Regions from separate parts of the Vibrio sp. BS-M-Sm-2 genome, predicted to be linked through region 1. Evidence: predicted binding sites of a transcription regulator. Region 1 holds the regulator's gene; each other region holds the start of a gene.
What was found. The regulator PurR, encoded in region 1, represses purine synthesis genes. The targets are predictions, from matches to a motif close to TNANGNAAACGTTTNCNTNA.

Region 2: purL (phosphoribosylformylglycinamidine synthase) is a predicted target of PurR. The motif match lies at 2,971-2,990, and genes of this name have one in related genera.
Region 3: purE (5-(carboxyamino)imidazole ribonucleotide mutase) is a predicted target of PurR. The motif match lies at 2,251-2,270, and genes of this name have one in related genera.
Region 4: AB8613_RS12155 (NCS2 family permease) is a predicted target of PurR. The motif match lies at 1,545-1,564, and genes of this name have one in related genera.

The regions. Positions count from the first base shown of each region.
Region 1 covers NZ_CP167894.1:3,107,352-3,112,207, reverse strand. The annotation lists gene elyC (envelope biogenesis factor ElyC) at 1-220, shown strand, start outside; gene torR (two-component system response regulator TorR) at 315-1,028, opposite strand; gene torD (molecular chaperone TorD) at 1,285-1,932, shown strand; gene purR (HTH-type transcriptional repressor PurR) at 2,249-3,253, shown strand; cyclic di-GMP riboswitch class I at 3,424-3,509, shown strand; gene AB8613_RS14280 (TfoX/Sxy family DNA transformation protein) at 3,637-4,227, shown strand; gene AB8613_RS14275 (TVP38/TMEM64 family protein) at 4,361-4,856, shown strand, end outside.
Region 2 covers NZ_CP167894.1:1,129,147-1,134,002, forward strand. The annotation lists gene purL (phosphoribosylformylglycinamidine synthase) at 1-2,796, opposite strand, end outside; gene mltF (membrane-bound lytic murein transglycosylase MltF) at 3,125-4,693, shown strand.
Region 3 covers NZ_CP167894.1:1,945,507-1,950,362, forward strand. The annotation lists gene AB8613_RS08795 (type I DNA topoisomerase) at 1-453, shown strand, start outside; gene AB8613_RS08800 (5-(carboxyamino)imidazole ribonucleotide synthase) at 544-1,689, opposite strand; gene purE (5-(carboxyamino)imidazole ribonucleotide mutase) at 1,695-2,180, opposite strand; gene AB8613_RS08810 (L-threonylcarbamoyladenylate synthase) at 2,376-2,933, shown strand; gene hemF (oxygen-dependent coproporphyrinogen oxidase) at 2,953-3,870, shown strand; gene aroE (shikimate dehydrogenase) at 3,946-4,776, shown strand; gene AB8613_RS08825 (DUF1488 domain-containing protein) at 4,793-4,856, shown strand, end outside.
Region 4 covers NZ_CP167894.1:2,636,212-2,641,067, reverse strand. The annotation lists gene tet(34) (oxytetracycline resistance phosphoribosyltransferase domain-containing protein Tet(34)) at 1-150, opposite strand, end outside; gene AB8613_RS12155 (NCS2 family permease) at 235-1,524, opposite strand; gene AB8613_RS12150 (aminoacyl-histidine dipeptidase) at 2,591-4,063, shown strand; gene AB8613_RS12145 (DUF3332 family protein) at 4,200-4,739, opposite strand.

The sequences.
Region 1 (4,856 bases):
ACAAGAAGGGATTGTTGAGCCTTGGAATAAGTATATGCCAAAAGCTCTCTACCTTGAGCAGACTGAGCGTTACTGGCACGAAACCATGGGGTTGGTTTGGCAAAGCCTGCGTGATTGGCTTGATACAAGTAATGACCCGGTCGAAGAGCCTATTGTTGTTCCCGAAGCATCCAACCTTGTTGAAGGTGGCAGTGACGTTTCTGCAGCACAGTCTCAATAAGCAGATTGCATAAAATATTCAGTAAAAAAAAGCCGAGACATCAAAGATGCCTCGGCTTTTTAACATTCAAATATCCTAATACACTCAACGGGAATTAGTCACCAGCAAACATGTAACCTTCACCGTGAACCGTCACAAAAATTTGTGGGTTCTTAGGATCGAACTCCATTTTTGCACGCATACGACGGATTAGTACGTCGATGGTACGGTCATTAGGCGCATCCACACGGTGGCTAATCATATTGAGAATACGCTCACGGCTTAACACCTGATTTGGGTAAGAAGACAGTGCAACCAATAATTCGTATTCAGCTTTCGTCAGTTTAACCGGTTCACCGTTTTTGCTTAACGCACGACGAGGGATATCAAATGTCCACTCACCAAAACGAACCACTGATTCATCTTCTGGTTCTTCAGCCGCACCTGCTGCCGTTTTACGAGCGGCAGAAATACGCCAAAGTAGGTTTTTAACTCGAACCAATAACTCGCGAAGTTCGAAGGGTTTAGTAACATAATCGTCAGCGCCCATTTCAAGGCCTACAATTTTGTCGATGCTATCCGTGCGTCCAGTAACTAAAATAATTCCAATGTCTGATTGACTGCGTAATTCGCGAGTTAGCATCAATCCATCTTCGCCTGGTAAGTTGATGTCCAGCATAATGAGGTCAACGTTGTTTTCTTCTAACACGCCTCTCATTTGAGCGCCGCTTTCGGCTTCGCTAACTGTGTAACCTTCGTTCTGGAAGTATCCAACCAGTTTACTGCGGGTTACCACATCATCTTCTACGACTAATACGTGATAGCTCATCTACACCACTTTTCTTATTTAATAGTTTCAGTGACTATTCTATTCATAACTCGTAACAATTCTAGTAGTACACGAGATAAAAGCCAGAAACATGGATTTTTTTTGATACAAGACAATCTTAAACCTTGCTATTTATCTTCCATCGCAATTCAATATAGGCATTACTACTAACGAGTAACTTTGCGTTTCGCAAATAACCTTGTTATTCAGCCTTCGTACCCTAGGTATTACGAAAGACGATATTAGGATTAATCAAATGAAAGAAACGAAAGCATTCAACGAGCAAAGAGCCGAAATATACTGGTGGCTATCAAGCTTATTCGCCAAAGAGCTCACCCAAGAAGAACTCGATCACTACCACTCTGTTGAGATTCGTTCTTTCCTAACTGGTTTAGGCGAAAATGAAACACTAAAGCCTGCGATTGATCGCTTAGTCGATGCACTGAACCGTCTCCAAACACGTGAAGATGCCCAACTAGAACTGTCTGCAGACTTTTGCGATCTTTTCTTAAAGACAGACAAACACGGCGCTCTTCCTTACGCTTCCATGTATATCGGCGAAACTGGCCTTTTAAATGATAAGCCTGCAAGAGATATGGAAGAGATCATGGCCAAGCACAACTTAGTCGTGAACCAAGACTTAAAAGAGCCAGCAGACCACATCGCTATCGAACTCGATTTTCTTGGTAACTTGATCATCCGTTCTAATGAAACGGATCTTGAAGAAGAACTCGAAAAATCGTTCGCCGTTCAACAGCAGTTTATCGAACAACAACTGCTTACTTGGGTGCCAAGGTTCAACGTAAAATGTCATGACGTTGACGAATTCGGTTTCTACGCTTCAGTCTCAGCTCTGCTACTGGCATTCTGCACATTAGACACTCAATACCTCGCTGGTGAATAAGTTTATTGGATGATTTGGTAAACAAATTCAGCAGAATGTGACAATTCACCCGGATTTCTGGGTGAATTTTATTGCGAGTAATTTCTAGTCAGTCTAAAATTGTGACCGCAAACGATAAAATATGAAACATTCACGAAATGCTATGCTTATTAAAGTTCAGAGCATTTCGGTGTTAAGACAAGCCGCTCAATAGCGGTTTTTTGTTTTTTAGCACTTTAGTACCCAAAGAGCCCTACAAATTTAAGCTCTTAGTTAGGTAGCTTAACGGCTACTTCATTCCGTACTTTGGGAAAGTAGCTTCTAATAGGATAAAACCATGGCCACTATCAAAGATGTCGCTCGCTTAGCCGGCGTATCAACAACAACCGTTTCTCACGTAATCAACAAAACTCGCTTTGTTGCTGAAGCGACTCAAGAAAAAGTAAACAAAGCAGTAGATGAACTTAACTATGCGCCAAGTGCAGTTGCTCGTAGTTTGAAGTGCAATACAACACGCACTATCGGCATGCTAGTTACTCAATCAACTAACCTATTCTTCTCTGAAGTTATCGATGGTGTTGAGAGCTACTGTTACCGTCAAGGTTACACTTTGATCCTGTGTAATACGGGCGGTATCTATGAGAAGCAACGTGATTACATTCGAATGCTTGCTGAGAAACGTGTAGATGGCATCTTAGTGATGTGTTCTGACCTAACTGAAGAACTTAGAGAGATGTTAGACCGTCACGCTGACATCCCTAAAGTAATAATGGACTGGGGTCCAGAGAGTTCTCAAGCTGATAAGATCATCGATAACTCTGAAGAAGGTGGCTATCTAGCAACCAAATACCTCATTGAACGCGGTCACTCTAAGATTGCTTGTTTAAGTGGCCACTTAGACAAAGCAGCATGTGTTGAGCGTATCGCTGGTTACAAGCGTGCACTCAATGAAGCAAAGATTACTGCCGATGATGATATGATCATTGAAGGTAACTTCGAGTGTGATACGGCTGTTCTTGCTGCAGAGCAAATCGTAGAGATGGAAGATCGTCCAACCGCAGTATTCTGTTTTAATGACACAATGGCACTAGGCCTAATGAGCCGCCTGCAAGAGAAAGGAATTCGCATTCCTGAAGATATTTCCGTGATTGGTTACGACAACATCGAACTGGCTGAATACTTCTCTCCACCGTTAACTACGGTTCACCAACCTAAGCGTCGTGTTGGTAAGAATGCATTCGAAATTCTGTTAGAGCGCATAAAAGATAAAGATCATGAAAAACGCGTCTTCGAAATGCACCCTGAAATTGTTGAGCGAAGTACAGTTAAAACGTTAAATTAATTGACAACTCGAGTTTAATTGCATCAAGCGCACCTTTAGGTGCGCTTTTTTTATCAACAGCTATAATGAACTCATATGCACAAAGGAAAGATCATTAATTGAAGCAACATCACATTTTGAAATATCAACTGTGAGCCTCATTCAACAAAAACTTTATTCTATTCAATCAGTCACGCACAGGGCAAACCACTTGAAAAAGTGAGACGCAAAGCTTCCGGCCTAAACCACTCGTTGGTATGGTAGCGGGGTTACCGATGGCAAAATGCAGTAAGTACTAATAATTTAGTAATTTACGGCTTATTGACAATTTAATTGCAACATTTTGCTAATCTCTCGGACCTGCTTATTTGGTGGCGTAGTTCAAATACACCGAGATAAATAACATGGATAAACCGATACTAAAGGACTCAATGAAGTTATTTGAGCCCCTAGGAAAAATAAAATCACGCTCAATGTTTGGTGGCTTCGGTCTTTTTGCTGATGACACTATGTTTGCTCTGGTTGTAAATGACCAGCTGCACATACGAGCAGAAAAATGCACAACAAAACAATTCGAACAACAAGGGTTTCAACCGTACGTCTACAAAAAACGTGGTTTCCCTGTCGTTACTAAATATTTCGCTTTACCTGAAGGCCTGTGGCAAGACCAAGAAAAAATCTTGCAGCTTGCAACCACGTCTCTAGGTTTTGCTAAAGAAGAAAAAGCCGAGCAGTCTTCTGCTAAGCCTACTCGACTCAAAGATCTGCCTAACCTTCGACTCGCTACTGAACGCATGTTGAAAAAAGCAGGGATCGATTCCGTAGAACGTTTATATGAATCAGGCTCTGTAAACGCATTTAACGCCATCAAGGAATCGCATGCGTCTTCTGTCAGTATTGAACTACTTTGGGCGCTAGAAGGTGCGATCAATGGTACACATTGGTCAGTTATACCGCAGCAGCGTCGTGAAGAGCTTATCAATCGCGTCAATTAGCATTGTCAGTGCAAACTATCTACATAACTAAGCCGCATTTTTGCGGCTTTTTTTATATCTACTGAAAGTTAATCTAAGCTTTGCCTGTCTATCTATACTATCGGTATGCATTGAAAATTTAGAGGAAGTATCAATGAGTAAGAAAATGATATTGGGTATTATATTGGTAGTAATCATCGTCTTGTTAGGCGTCAATTTTGGCCAATACCTCACGCTTGAAAATGCCAAGGCCCAACAAGCCGTTTTAAATGACTACATTGACAGCAACTTTATTGCCGCCGCCGCTATCTATTTTGTTGCGTATGTAATGATCACTGCTTTCTCAATTCCTGGCGCCGCTGTTGTTACCCTGCTTGGAGCTGCTCTATTTGGCTTCTGGAATAGTTTACTGCTGGTATCTTTCGCAAGTGCAATTGGTGCTACCCTCGCTTTTCTAAGTAGCCGCTATCTGTTACGTGACTGGATTCAAACCAAGTTTGGTGACAAGTTAGCGACAATTAACAAGGGCGTTGAAAAAGACGGCGCATTTTACTTGTTTTCTCTGCGTCTAATTCCTGTATTCCCATTCTTCCTTATCAACCTGTTGATGGGTCTAACTCCTATGTCGGTGAGTCGTTACTACATTACGA
Region 2 (4,856 bases), 1.6 Mb from region 1:
TTCGTTGAATAGTGCTGCTAGCGTGTCTTCGCTATTCTCTGATGCAGATAAAAGCGCTGCAATATCAGCATTAACACCACAGTGACCTGCGAACGCCATCTCAGCCAGTGTTACGAACAGACCACCATCGCCTTTATCGTGGTAAGCCACAACTTGGTCGTTCGCAACTAGAGCTTGAACGCCTTCGTAGAAACCTTTTAGCTGTGCTGCGTTGTCTACGTCAGCTGGCTTATCACCAAGCTGCTTGTAAACCTGTGCAAGTGCTGTCGCACCTAGACGGTTTTTGCCGTTACCTAGGTCGATAAGTACTAAGCTTGAAGCACCTTTGTCAGTGCGAAGCTGAGGCGTAATCGTCTTACGAACATCTTCAACACGTGCAAACGCAGTAATAACAAGAGATAGCGGAGAAGTTACTTCTTTCTGCTCGCCGTTCTCTTCCCACTTAGTCTTCATCGACATTGAGTCTTTACCCACAGGGATAGTTAGACCCAGTGCTGGACATAGCTCTTCACCTACGGCTTTAACCGCTTCGTAAAGGCCTGCATCTTCACCAGGGTGACCTGCTGGAGACATCCAGTTAGCCGACAATTTAATGTGTTTGATATCGCCGATGTTCGTCGCTGCGATGTTAGTGATTGCTTCACCAACGGCTAGACGAGCTGACGCGCCAAAGTCTAGAAGTGCCACTGGCGTACGCTCACCAAGAGACATCGCCTCACCGTGGTAAGAGTCGTAACTTGCTGCTGTTACTGCGCAGTTAGCTACAGGAACCTGCCATGGGCCAACCATTTGGTCACGAGCTACAAGGCCTGTTACCGAGCGGTCACCGATCGTGATTAGGAATGTTTTCTCTGCGACAGTTGGTAGGCGAAGAACACGGTCAACCGCTTCGTTCATTTCGATACCAGAGCGGTCAATCGCTGGGTTGTTCGCTTTTAGCGTTTTCGCGTCACGGTGCATCTTAGGGGTTTTACCTAATAGGATGTCCATCGGCATATCGATTGGCGTGTTGTCGAAGTGTGAATCTTCTAGTTTAAGATCACGTTCTTCTGTTGCTTTACCAACCACAGCGTAAGGTGCGCGCTCACGCTTACAAATAGCGTCGAACGTTGCCATGTCTTTGTCAGCAACCGCCATTACGTAACGCTCTTGAGATTCGTTACACCAGATCTCAAGTGGGCTCATGCCCGGCTCATCGTTTGGCACGTCACGTAGGTTGAAGATACCGCCACGCTCGCCATCGTCTACTAGCTCAGGAAGTGCATTTGAGATACCGCCCGCGCCCACATCGTGGATGAATGCGATTGGGTTCGCATCACCTAGCTGCCAACAACGGTCGATCACTTCCTGACAACGACGTTCCATCTCTGGGTTTTCACGTTGAACAGAAGCGAAATCAAGATCTTCAGAAGAAGAACCAGAGTCCATTGAAGATGCCGCACCGCCACCAAGGCCGATGTTCATTGCAGGGCCACCCAGAACAATTAGGCTTGCACCTACTGGGATCTCTTTCTTCTGAACGTGCTCATCACGGATGTTACCTAGGCCACCAGCTAGCATGATCGGCTTGTGGTAACCGCGTACTTCTTCACCTGCGTGAGAGTTTACTTTCTCTTCGTAAGTACGGAAGTAACCTAGTAGGTTTGGACGACCAAATTCGTTGTTGAATGCCGCGCCACCAAGAGGACCTTCAAGCATGATATCCAAAGCAGTAACGATACGGCTTGGCTTGCCAAAGTCAGTTTCCCAAGGTTGAACGAAGTTCGGGATCTTAAGGTTAGATACAGAGAACGCCACCAGACCAGCTTTTGGTTTACCACCAATACCTGTTGCGCCTTCATCACGGATTTCACCGCCTGAACCTGTAGATGCGCCCGGCCATGGAGAGATTGCCGTTGGGTGGTTGTGCGTTTCAACTTTCATCAAGATGTGTGTTTTCTCTTGGTGGTAGTTGTACTGACGAGTTTCTGGATCTGGGAAGAAACGACCGACTTCAGAGCCAGTCATAACTGCTGCGTTATCTTTATATGCAGAAAGTACGTTATCAGGAGTAACTTCAAACGTATTTTTGATCATTTTAAACAGTGATTTTTCTTGCTTAACGCCGTCGATAGTCCAGTCAGCGTTAAAGATCTTGTGACGACAGTGCTCTGAGTTCGCTTGTGCAAACATCATTAGCTCGATGTCAGTCGGGTTACGACCTAGCTTCTCAGTGAAGCTTTCAAGAAGGTAATCAATCTCATCTTCTGCAAGAGCAAGACCTAGGGTAACGTTTGCTTTTTCAAGCGCTTTACGTCCGCCAGCTAATAGGTCAACTTCCGCATAAGGAGCAGGCTCAGCAACAGTGAAAAGCGCCGCCGCTGATTCGAAGTCAGTGAAAACGACTTCCATCATACGGTCGTGCAGGATTGCTTTCAGCTCAACAAGTTGAAGCTCAGAAAGTTCAGCAGAGGTTTCAATGTAGAAAGCAGTACCGCGCTCTAGACGTGACACTTTAGCCAGTCCACAGTTATGTGCGATATCTGTTGATTTTGAAGACCAAGGCGAGATAGTGCCCGGGCGTGGCGTTGCAAGCAGCAGTAAACCTTCAGGTTCATGCTCTTCAATCGTTGGACCGTAAGTCAGTAGCTTTTCTAGCTTCTCAACTTCAGACTCATCTAGGTCTGCCGTTAGATCAGCAAAGTGGGCAAACTCAGCGTAAATACCTGTTACAGGTAAGCTTAATTCACGACAAAGCTCTAAAAGCTTGTTAACACGAAACTCAGATAGAGCTGGGGAGCCACGCAAAATTCTCATGTGCTTACGTCTCTTATGCAGTTGATTAAGGTAGTATTGGAATAAATTCAGTGGGTTATAGGAGCAACCTAACTGTTTTCTTCGAAGCTATTCCCGAAGGTTGCCAAACCTATGCCGATTCCACCTCTTCAATGCGAGCGCATTATAAAGCATTTCTTTTTGTGACGTAACACCAAAAGCAACCGTTTGCGTGATTTTTTTATCTTTCTCCGTAAATGGTACTTTTGCTGCATTTATCACCACTTTTACAACTGTTTAATTAAACCTGCTTTGCCAGCCTTGCGGGGTTTGGTATAAAGGGGCTTCCACTTTTCGAGATTTCATTTTGATGCCTAAATTTACGCTCATCTTTTCGTCTAAGTTCCTTCTGCTCACCATCGCCCTAGTTGGGTTGGCTGGATGTCAGATTGAATCTGAACCTAAAAGTGTCCTTGAGCAGATACGAGATCGTGGCGTTCTTCGTGTCGGCACCCTAAATAACCAACTCTCTTATTACATCGGTCCTGATGGCCCTGCCGGCTTAGATTACGAATTAGCTCGTGAGTTTGCGCAAGAGCTTGGTGTAAAGCTTGAGGTTAAACCCGCTTACCGTTTGTCTGGCTTGTTCCCTGCACTGCAGAAAGGTGAGATCGATCTTATCGCGACTGGCTTAACGCAAAATAACAACCTGACACGCGCTTATCGCGCCGCACCTGCTTATTACTATGTAAGCCAACAAGTCGTGTACAAGAAAGGTCAATGGCGACCAAGAAACCTCGATCAACTGATCAAGTTTGAGAACGAGCGTCAGGCCGAATTTGTAAAAGAACAATCTGAATCAGAAGAAACGGCATCAAATGAAACACTGACGCCATCTTTAGTTGTGGTGAAAGACTCACACTTTGAACCAACACTAAAACAGCTTCAGAACATACACGATGACTTTATCTACGATGCGGTCGGTAATGCGGACATCAATGACCTGCTAAAAGAAGTATCAACCGGAGAGCGACTGTTTACCGTTGCAGACTCCATTGAGCTCTCGTTGGCGCAGCGTTTATACCCTGATGTAGCTTTGGCTTTTGAACTAACAGAAGACCAACCTATCTCTTGGTACTTAGAGCGTTCAGAAGATGAGAGTCTGTATGCATTGCTGATTGAGTTCTTCGGTAACCTTAAACAGTCTGGTGAACTGGCTTCATTGGAAGAGAAATACATCGGCCACATTGGTACCTTTGACTACGTTGATACTCGTGCCTTTATCCGCGCATTGGATAGCAAGCTACCTAAATGGTCACCACTATTTCAGCAATACTCGCAAGAATTTGATTGGCGCTTGATTGCTGCTTTGGCATACCAAGAGTCACACTGGAACCCAGTCGCGCGTTCTCCTACTGGTGTTCGAGGCATGATGATGTTGACGCTGCCAACCGCGAAGAGCGTAGGTGTTACCAATCGTCTTGACCCGAAACAGTCAGTACAAGGCGGTGTCGAGTACCTGCGCCGTATCGTTAACCGAGTTCCAGACTCTATTACTCAACATGAAAAGATCTGGTTTGCCCTCGCGTCATATAACGTAGGTTACGGTCACATGATGGATGCTCGCCGCTTAACCAAAGCACAAGGCGGCAACCCTGACGCTTGGGGTGATGTAAAAGATCGACTTCCTCTGTTGAGACAGAAGAAGTACTACAGCCAAACTCGATACGGCTATGCGCGTGGTGATGAAGCAAGGAATTACGTTGAGAACATTCGCCGCTATTACCAGAGCATTATTGGCCATGTAAATCAGCGTAATAAAGAACAAGAAGCAAGCCTTGAAGGTTTGGTGGTGATCCCACCTTTAGAAACCTCAGGTGCTGAATCAAGTATCAGCGCAGCTCAATCGACAGTAAGCAGTTCTGAGCCTTCGCAGTAAAACCAAAAGAGCAATGCCATCTAGCATTGCTCTTTTTTATTACTTTTTTCGACTCTTCTTTCGTCGCTACGGGATAAGGGACGCAAGCAGGAAAATAATGGTGAGATCTCGAGTGTCATATTGCAGTAACAATCGAACCTTATAACGGCACACCACAATCAAG
Region 3 (4,856 bases), 1.2 Mb from region 1:
TTAGGCTGTAAGCAGTATCCGAGCTGTGATTACATCAAGCCTCTTCATCAAAATGATGGTCATGTGGTGAAAGAGCTGGGCGTACCGTGCCCTAAATGCCAAAACGAGTTGGTATTAAGGCAAGGTCGCTTTGGGATGTTCATTGGTTGTAGTAGCTACCCAACGTGTAATCACATCGAATCTTTAGATCAACCGAAAGAACAACCTGAAGAGCAGCCACTTGTTGCCTGTCCTGAGTGTGGCCGAGGTCATCTGGTTGAGCGTAAATCTCGCTATGGCAAAATCTTTTATGCTTGTGATAACTACCCTAAGTGTAAGTTCGCCGTTAATCAGCCACCAGTTATAGGTCGTTGTGAAGAGTGCCAGTTCCCGTTGTTACTTGAGAAGAAAACAGCTCACGGGATGAAAAAGCAATGTGCGGACCGCAAGTGTCATCACATTCAATCTCAGTAGTGATGCTAATTGCAGTAAGTGAATGACCAGAAATAAAAAAACGGCGCTCAATGAGCGCCGTTTCTATATCCAATAAACGTTCTATATTCATCAAGCAATGTAGACTGACTTCATCTGCTCAGCAAATTCATGCACAGCAGGGTAGGCTTGCTTATCGAGAATGTCTGCCAGTGAGCATAACGCTCTTTGCAGCTCTGCGTTGTAGTCAGCGCTCACGTTAATGTGGCCCATCTTACGACCTGCACGCTTCTCTTTACCATACCAATGAACATGGCAACCACTTTGAGCAAGAATTGCTTCAGGTAGGGTATCTTCACCAAGGATGTTGATCATTGCAGTCGGGCGAATCAGTTTGGTGTTGCCTAGTGGCATACCACACACGGCACGTAGATGGTTCTCAAACTGACAAGTCTCTGCGCCTTGCTGTGTCCAGTGGCCAGAGTTATGAACACGTGGTGCAATCTCGTTAACCAGCAGTGAACCTTTAACATCAAAGAACTCAAGTGCTAGCACGCCAACGTAATCTAAACGCTCAGCAATGGCAGTGAACATGGCTTTAGCTTGCTCTTGCAGTTCAATGTCATCAATCGCTGTCGATAAGCTCAACACGCCATCGGTGTGAACATTTTCAGCCAGTGGGTACACTTGAATCTCACCATTGGCGCCACGAGCACCCACCAGTGATACTTCGCGATCAAACGGAACGAACTCTTCAGCCACAATTGCTTGGTTGTCTGTTGCGGCGATGCACTCAGCCATTTCTGCCCAAGTCGCGTCAACATTGTCTAATGTCTTTAAGCGCCATTGACCTTTGCCATCGTAGCCGCCAAGTGTGCTCTTCAATACCATTGGTAAGCCAACGTGAGCGATCGCAGCGTCAAAGTCTTCGCGAGAGTTAATCTCGTAGTACTTAGCGTTTTTCACGTTTGCTTCGTCTAACAGGGCTTTTTCAAGACGACGGTCACCGCCAGCTTTGATTGCTTCTGTTGTCGGTAAGAACTTACCGCTGCGCTCACATACCTCAAGTACATCGTGAGGGATGTGTTCGAACTCTGCAGTAATGACGTCCGCACGCTCAATCGCATTTTCTAAGCCGTTGCCTAGAATCGCTTGCGTTAATGGGTGAACAATATTTTTGCTGCCAACATCAAAAGCAGAAATTTCAATATTCAGCGGTGCCCCAGCTAGGGACATCATGCGAGCAAGTTGGCCCGCGCCTAACACAAGAACATGCATGGGAATTAGTCCTCTGCAGGGTTTGGATTAGCCAGAACAGTTTCTGTTTGCTCAGAGCGGAACGCTTCTACTTTCGCCATCACTTCTTCATTGTGTGTACCAATGATTTGAGCGGCTAGGATGCCAGCGTTAGCAGCACCAGCTTCACCGATAGCCAGAGTACCTACCGCGATACCTTTTGGCATCTGTACGATAGAAAGTAGCGAGTCCATGCCTTTCAGTGCTTTAGACTGAACAGGAACACCAAGTACAGGGACGCTTGTGAAAGCAGCCGCCATGCCTGGTAGGTGTGCAGCGCCGCCAGCACCCGCAATAATCACTTTAATACCGCGCTCTTTCGCACTGGTTGCGTAGTCTGCAAGCAACTGAGGTGTGCGGTGAGCAGAAACCACTTTTGTTTCGTACGCCACGCCAAACTGATCCAACATTTCTGCAGCTAGCTTCATTGTTGGCCAATCAGATTTAGAACCCATGATAATACCGACAGTCATCTCAAACTCCTTCAGGTACGATTTAATTAGTGATTAGATATTTTGCGCGCATTATACGGGTAAAATTGCTTAAGGAAAACGTTTGCGTCAGTCTAAGTTGTTAATTGATACATTTTATAAACAAATAGCTTTAGTCACAGTGAATGATAATTTGTACACTTAGCGAGTTTGATAACTGAATTAACGAGGTAACCCGTGGATAACTTTCAACATACATTGCAGGCATTACAGCAAGGTGAAGTCATTGCTTACCCTACCGAAGGCGTTTTTGGGGTCGGTTGTGATCCCGATAATCCACAAGCCATCAAGAAGTTGCTCGATTTAAAACAGCGACCGATGGAGAAAGGGTTGATCCTAATTGCTGCTAGTTATGAGCAGTTGTTGCCTTATATTGATGAAAGCCAGTTGACGGAAGCGCAGTTAGCGACCGTAAAAGCAACGTGGCCTGGCCCTGTTACTTGGATCATGCCAACCAGCAGCAAAGTGACTGACTGGGTCAGCGGCCAATTTGATTCCATTGCAGTACGAGTGACGGATCACCCTTTAGTTCAAAGAATGTGTAATGAATTCGGTAAGCCGTTAACCTCGACCAGTGCTAACCTGACAGGTGAACCGCCTTGTATGACGACTGAAGAAGTTCAACAGCAACTGGGTCAACATTTGGTGGCTATTTTAGAAGGTCAAACGGGTGGTCGTGACAAGCCAAGCGAAATTAGAGATGCAAAAACGTCGAAAATATTAAGACAGGGTTAAACCCTGCAGAGGAAGAAAGATGTCAGCAATTGATAAAGAAGCAGTAAAACAGTTTTTACTGAGCCTACAAGATTCGATTTGCCAACAGCTTGAACAAGCTGATGGTAGCGCACTATTTAAAGAAGATGCATGGGAACGCGAACCTGGCGATCGCCTTGGTGGCGGTGGTCGAACTCGTGTTATGACCAACGGTACGGTATTTGAGCAAGGTGGGGTTAACTTCTCTCACGTAGCGGGTAATGCAATGCCTGCCTCAGCTACTGCTCATCGCCCTGAATTAGCCGGGCGTAAGTTTGAGGCAATGGGCGTATCGTTAGTTATCCACCCTAAAAACCCTTATATCCCAACCTCTCATGCTAACGTTCGATTCTTTATTGCCGAAAAAGAAGGCGAAGACCCTATCTGGTGGTTCGGTGGTGGTTTCGATTTAACGCCATTCTATCCTTTCGATGAAGATTGCCAGTCTTGGCATCAAACTGCTAAAGATCTGTGTGCGCCATTTGGTGATAACGTGTATCAAGAGCACAAAGAGTGGTGCGATAAGTACTTCTATCTACCTCACCGCGATGAAACGCGTGGTGTTGGTGGCTTGTTCTTTGATGACTTAAACGAGTGGGGCTTTGAAAAGAGCTTTGCTTATATGCAGGCGGTCGGTGAAGGCTTTGCAGTCGCATATCTACCGATTGTAGAACGACGCAAAGAGACGTCTTACGGTGAGCGCGAGCGTGACTTCCAACTTTATCGTCGTGGTCGCTATGTTGAATTTAACTTAGTGTATGACCGTGGCACCCTATTTGGCCTGCAAAGTGGCGGGCGTACAGAATCAATATTGATGTCTATGCCACCGTTGGCTCGTTGGGAATATCGCTATGAACCACAAGCGGGCTCACCAGAAGCTCTGCTTTATAGCGACTACCTAAAACCTCGAGTTTGGTAGTTCTTTCTTCCTTATAGGGATAGTGATAGGGTCATCTATATAGATGACCCTTTTTTATTTCTGTTAGGTAAGGATATGACACAGCAAGTAGATCGTTATGCCGTTTTCGGTAACCCTATTGGGCAAAGCAAATCGCCATTCATTCACACATTATTTGCTCGCCAAACCAGCCAACAACTTACCTATACAGCATTACAGCCAGAGCATGGTGAATTTATCACTGCTGCCAAAGCCTTTTTCAGTGAAGGTGGTCGAGGATGTAATGTCACAGCGCCTTTTAAAGAAGATGCCTATCAGTTTGCCAATCGCCTAACTGAGAGGGCTGAACTAGCTGGTGCCGTAAATACCCTTAAGAAGTTAGATGACGGAGAGATTATTGGTGATAACACCGATGGTGAGGGTTTAGTTCAAGACCTGCTTCAACATCAAGTCACACTAAAAGGAGCACGTGTTCTTCTTCTTGGCGCTGGTGGTGCTGCAAGAGGAGTGATTCAACCTCTTCTCGACCAAAAGCCACTACAACTGGTGGTAGCTAATCGAACTAGCTCCAAGGCTGAACTTCTGGCTGAGATGTTTTCGTCGCATGGCAACATCAAGGGGATGGGGCTAAGTGATGTTAATGAAGGCTTTGATGTCATTATTAACTCTACCTCATCTGGTCTAAGCGGGCAGCTTCCTGAAGTGTCTGAGGTTATTTTCAACTCTAATAGCGCCGTTTATGACATGGTTTACGGATCGGGAACCACGGGATTCAATCAATGGGCATTAGATAGTGGTGTTCATGCTGTTTATGATGGTTTGGGGATGCTAGTGGGACAGGCAGCAGAGAGCTTTATGCTTTGGCGTGGCCTTCGTCCGGGAACAAAACAGATTTTAAGAGAATTACGTAAAAACCTAGAGATGTAATGGGGTATTTATAAAAATGAATCAATCAATTCTATTTCCTGATATCCAAGATTGGGATGAAGAGAGCCGAACAATCACCT
Region 4 (4,856 bases), 470 kb from region 1:
TAGCTCACGAGCCAAGATTGCACCAGGAACCAAACCACCACGGCTTACTGCCCAGATGCCTTTCCACTGCTCTGCTGGCATTTGCTTTTCGGCTAGTTGACGGCAGTAAGTCTGCATGTTGTCCCAAGTGATAACGAATTTGTTGCTCATAGTATAAAACCTAATAATTTTGTCATGTTATTAGAGGCTATCTCAAACATAGCCTCTTCAGCGATTAAGCAGAAATCTAGACGATTAAGCGAAAATGTATTTAAGAATAAAGATAACCGACATTACCCACACAGCAGGTGAAACGTCGCGACCTTTACCACTTAGCAGCTTAATTGCAGCGTAAGCGATGAAACCTAGTGAGATACCCTCAGCGATAGAGTACGTCAGCGGCATAAGCAGACATGTTACCACGACTGGTGCTGCTTCCGTAAGATCACGCCAATCAATGCCAACTAGGCCAGACATCATCAGAATTGCTACATAGAAAAGTGCACCTGATGTTGCGTAAGCCGGAATCATACCTGCAAGTGGCGAGAAGAAAAGAGCCAGTAGGAATAAGATACCAACAACAACCGCAGTTAGACCGGTACGACCGCCCTCAGCGACACCCGCAACACTCTCAACGTAAGAAGTTGTGTTTGATGTACCTAGCAATGCACCAATAGACGTTGCTGTAGAGTCAGCAAGCAGTGCTTTGTTTAGACGAGGAAGTTTGCCGTCTTCTTTGATTAGGTTTGCTTTTGTTGCAACACCCACCAAAGTACCTGCTGTATCGAATAAATCGACGAACAAGAATGCGAATACCACTGAAATCATACCGATTTCAAATACCGCAGAGAAATCAAGCTGCATGAATGTAGGTGCAAGGCTTGGTGGTGTAGACATGATGCCGCCGTATTGAACGTCACCAATAACAATACCAAGAGCTGTGATAGCTAGAATCGCAATCATTACTGCGCCTTTCACGCCACGGTGAACAAGAGCAATCGTTAAGAAGAAACCAAGTGCACCTAGAATAGGAGCAATCGCGGTAATGTCGCCCAGAGAGACTTTAGTTGCTGGGTTAGAAACCACGATGCCAGCATTGCTCAGTGCAATAAACGCTAGGAAAAGACCGATACCCGCAGAGATACCAACACGCAGAGACATAGGAATCGAGTTGATAATCCATTCACGGATCTTAAAGATACTTAAGAAAATGAAGATTACGCCTGATACGAAAACCGCTGCCAGAGCAACTTGCCACGTATAACCCATACCCATAACCACTGCGTAGGTAAAGAATGCGTTCAAACCCATACCTGGTGCTTGAGCGATTGGGTAGTTAGCAACAAAGCCCATGATGAAACAGCCGATAGCAGCCGCTAAACAGGTTGCTACAAATACAGCGCCATGGTCCATACCAGCATCAGCTAGAATCATTGGGTTTACAAAAATGATGTAAGCCATTGTTAGGAAGGTTGTTAGACCTGCGATGATTTCAGTGCGCACATTGGTGCCGTTTTCACTGAGTTTGAATAGCTTTTCGAACATTATCGAATCCTATAAGGGTAAAAAGTAAACGGTTGCGTAATCGATTGGCTGTGGATTATAAAGTTATCAAATAACAAATTCCAGATAGAATTAAGGCTCTAATCGATATTTATCAGAATTCCGTATGAAACAAAGCGATTAAAAGCGAAGTATTTCCCAAGAAATAACCATAATAAACAGACAATTAAGAGCAATAGTCACAATGAAAAATCTTGGTTACTTTTTCGACCATCGGTTATTTTGATAGAGAGTCTAGCCATTAAATTCTGAATTCAAACCCACAAGAGTTGTGTATTTTTCAACAGGATCAGTAATAAGGCGCAAATTGATATTTTGGCGTTTAAAAAAACAACCACACAGAAATGTAGGGAAAGTGACAAGATAAAGCGGTTTGGAAAAGTAGCAGGCAAAAAAAACGCCACTCAAAACTGAGTGGCGGTAGAATCTGTCAACCAAAAGGGCTGTAAAAGAATTCCAATATATAGGGGTGAACAAAACTGTTCGAGTTACATGCTTACGGTATTAGTAACCGAAGCTTGTAGGGTATGCAAAGTTGCTAGTGTAAACAGAGCTGTTAAGCCAGAACATTGCAGATGGTAAACCTTTCATAACTATCACCTTAATAAATCAATAAAAAACGAATTTGATTTCTCGGTTCCTTGGAGGCGATAAAACGGACTCATCCTTTGAGCATTTACTCTTCACTTCAGAAGTTGGTTATTAATATACCTCAAAGAAAAAAGATTACAAGTATTTTTTGCTATAGGTCACACTTTTTACCAATTATGGTTATTTTGCAAACTCAATTTCGTAATTAAATTACAAAAAAAGACTTAAACAAACGTTTGCTTGCACCATTTATAAGCATCAATACACTTATTCAAGATCAAATGAACAAGATGGCGTTCAAAATTTGAGGCATTTCAGGTTTAGAAGCGCTACTCGTCAAAACGCTCTAGTGGTATGCTGTTGCCATCAAAACAGACCCATATTTTAGATTTTTGTTCTAAGTTTTTACCTATAGAAATCCTAAATATATGGTTATCAAATAAAAAAGGAGTCATCCGTGTCTGAATTCCATTCTGAGATCAGTAAATTATCCCCTGCCCCTATTTGGCAGTTCTTCGATAAGATTTGCTCAATCCCACACCCTTCTAAGCATGAAGAAGAGCTTGCTCAATACATTATTGCTTGGGCAACAGAACAAGGCCTAGATGTACGTCGTGACCCAACGGGCAACGTATTCATCAAAAAGCCTGCAACGGCGGGTATGGAAAACAAAAAAGGTGTGGTGCTACAAGCTCACATCGATATGGTTCCACAAAAGAACGAAGACACAGTTCATGACTTCGCTAAAGATCCAATCCAACCATACATTGATGGTGAGTGGGTTACAGCTAAAGGTACAACGCTTGGCGCTGATAACGGCATGGGCATGGCTTCTTGCCTAGCGGTTCTTGCTTCAAACGAAATCCAGCATGGCCCTATCGAAGTTCTACTAACAGTAGATGAAGAAGCAGGCATGACTGGTGCTTTCGGTCTTGAAGCAGGTTGGTTAGAAGGCGATATCCTTCTTAACACCGATTCAGAGCAAGAAGGTGAAGTGTACATGGGTTGTGCTGGCGGTATCGACGGCGCAATGACATTTGAAATTGCACGTAACGCGATTCCAGCTGACTTCGTAACACGTAAGCTAACGCTAAAAGGCCTAAAAGGCGGTCACTCTGGTTGTGACATCCACACAGGTCGTGCAAACGCGAACAAACTGCTTGCTCGTTTCCTAGCGGGTCACGCAAAAGAGCTAGACCTACGCATCGTCGAATTCAAAGGCGGTAGCCTGCGTAACGCGATTCCTCGTGAAGGCTTCGTAACGGTTGCTGTTCCTGCAGCAAACCAAGAAAAACTGGCTTCACTATACAACTACTACACTGAGCTGCTTTCAACAGAGCTAGGTAAAGTAGAAGACAGCATCGTGACTTTCAATGAAGAAGCTTCTGTAGAAATGGGCGCATTTGCGTCAGCAGACCAAGCTCGCTTCATCGCAGCACTTAACGCGGCACCAAACGGTGTGATCCGCATGAGTGATGAGATCGAAGGCGTTGTTGAAACATCTCTAAACGTGGGGGTTATCACAACTGAAGAAAACTCAATCACAGTGCTTTGCCTGATCCGCTCTCTTATCGATTCTGGCCGTAGCCAAGTGGAAAGCATGCTGAACTCTGTTGCTGAGCTAGCAGGCGCGAACATCGAATTCTCTGGCGCTTACCCAGGTTGGAAGCCAGACGCAGATTCAGAAATCATGCACATCTTCCGCGACATGTACGAAGGTATCTACGGTCACAAGCCAAACATCATGGTTATCCATGCTGGTCTTGAGTGTGGTCTATTCAAAGAACCTTACCCGAACATGGACATGGTTTCTTTCGGCCCTACTATCAAGTTCCCTCACTCTCCAGACGAGAAAGTGAAGATTGATACGGTTGAACTATTCTGGAACCAAATGGTTGCGCTATTAGAAGCAATCCCAGAAAAAGCATAGTTCGAGCCATTATGTTTTCGATAGATAGGATTTCGCGGTAAACACTATCCATCGACACAAAATAAAACAGGTACTCAATGAGTACCTGTTTTTGTATCTAATTTTTGTCATCGACTATTTGTAACTAAAGAAGCAATTAAACGCGTGAAGCCGCGTAGCTTTCTAGCTCATCAATTGAAGTTTGTGCAACCACTTCGCCATCGATGAAGTACGTCACCACCTCGCCATCGCGAACACCGATTAGCGTCGCACGCTCACCAGACTGGTAAGTAATGTCCATTTGGATCGTGTTTTCATCAATCTGCTGCATTTGACCTTTCTCGATCACATCAGCACTTGTGATAGGACCAACAGGTGCTTCCGTTAGAGACGGATCAAGTTGGTGGTTGATATCAAGGTACGTATCAGTCTTAGTATCAAAGATGTGTGGAGCGCCTGTTAGTGGGTTGCTACCTGTCCAGAACTCTAGTGAGTTGAATACTAGGTAATCAGCCGCAACCGTTAGACCGTATGCAGGTGCAAGTAGCATGTTCAAACCACCACGAGCGTAACGGTTATCAACAGCTTTGATGTTGAACTTCATTAGGTAACCCGTTACTGCGTTGCTACCAACACAGCCAGATAAAGCAACAGATACCACTGCAAGTGCTACAACTTTTGAAATTGTTTTTTTCATTTTGATCTCGATATTTTAATTTGGCCGCCAAAAAATGGCGATGGATAATACCAACCAATCGAATGATAAATATCAGCGTTAAATCAATGTTTTGTCAGAGAATTTACAATTTGAAAC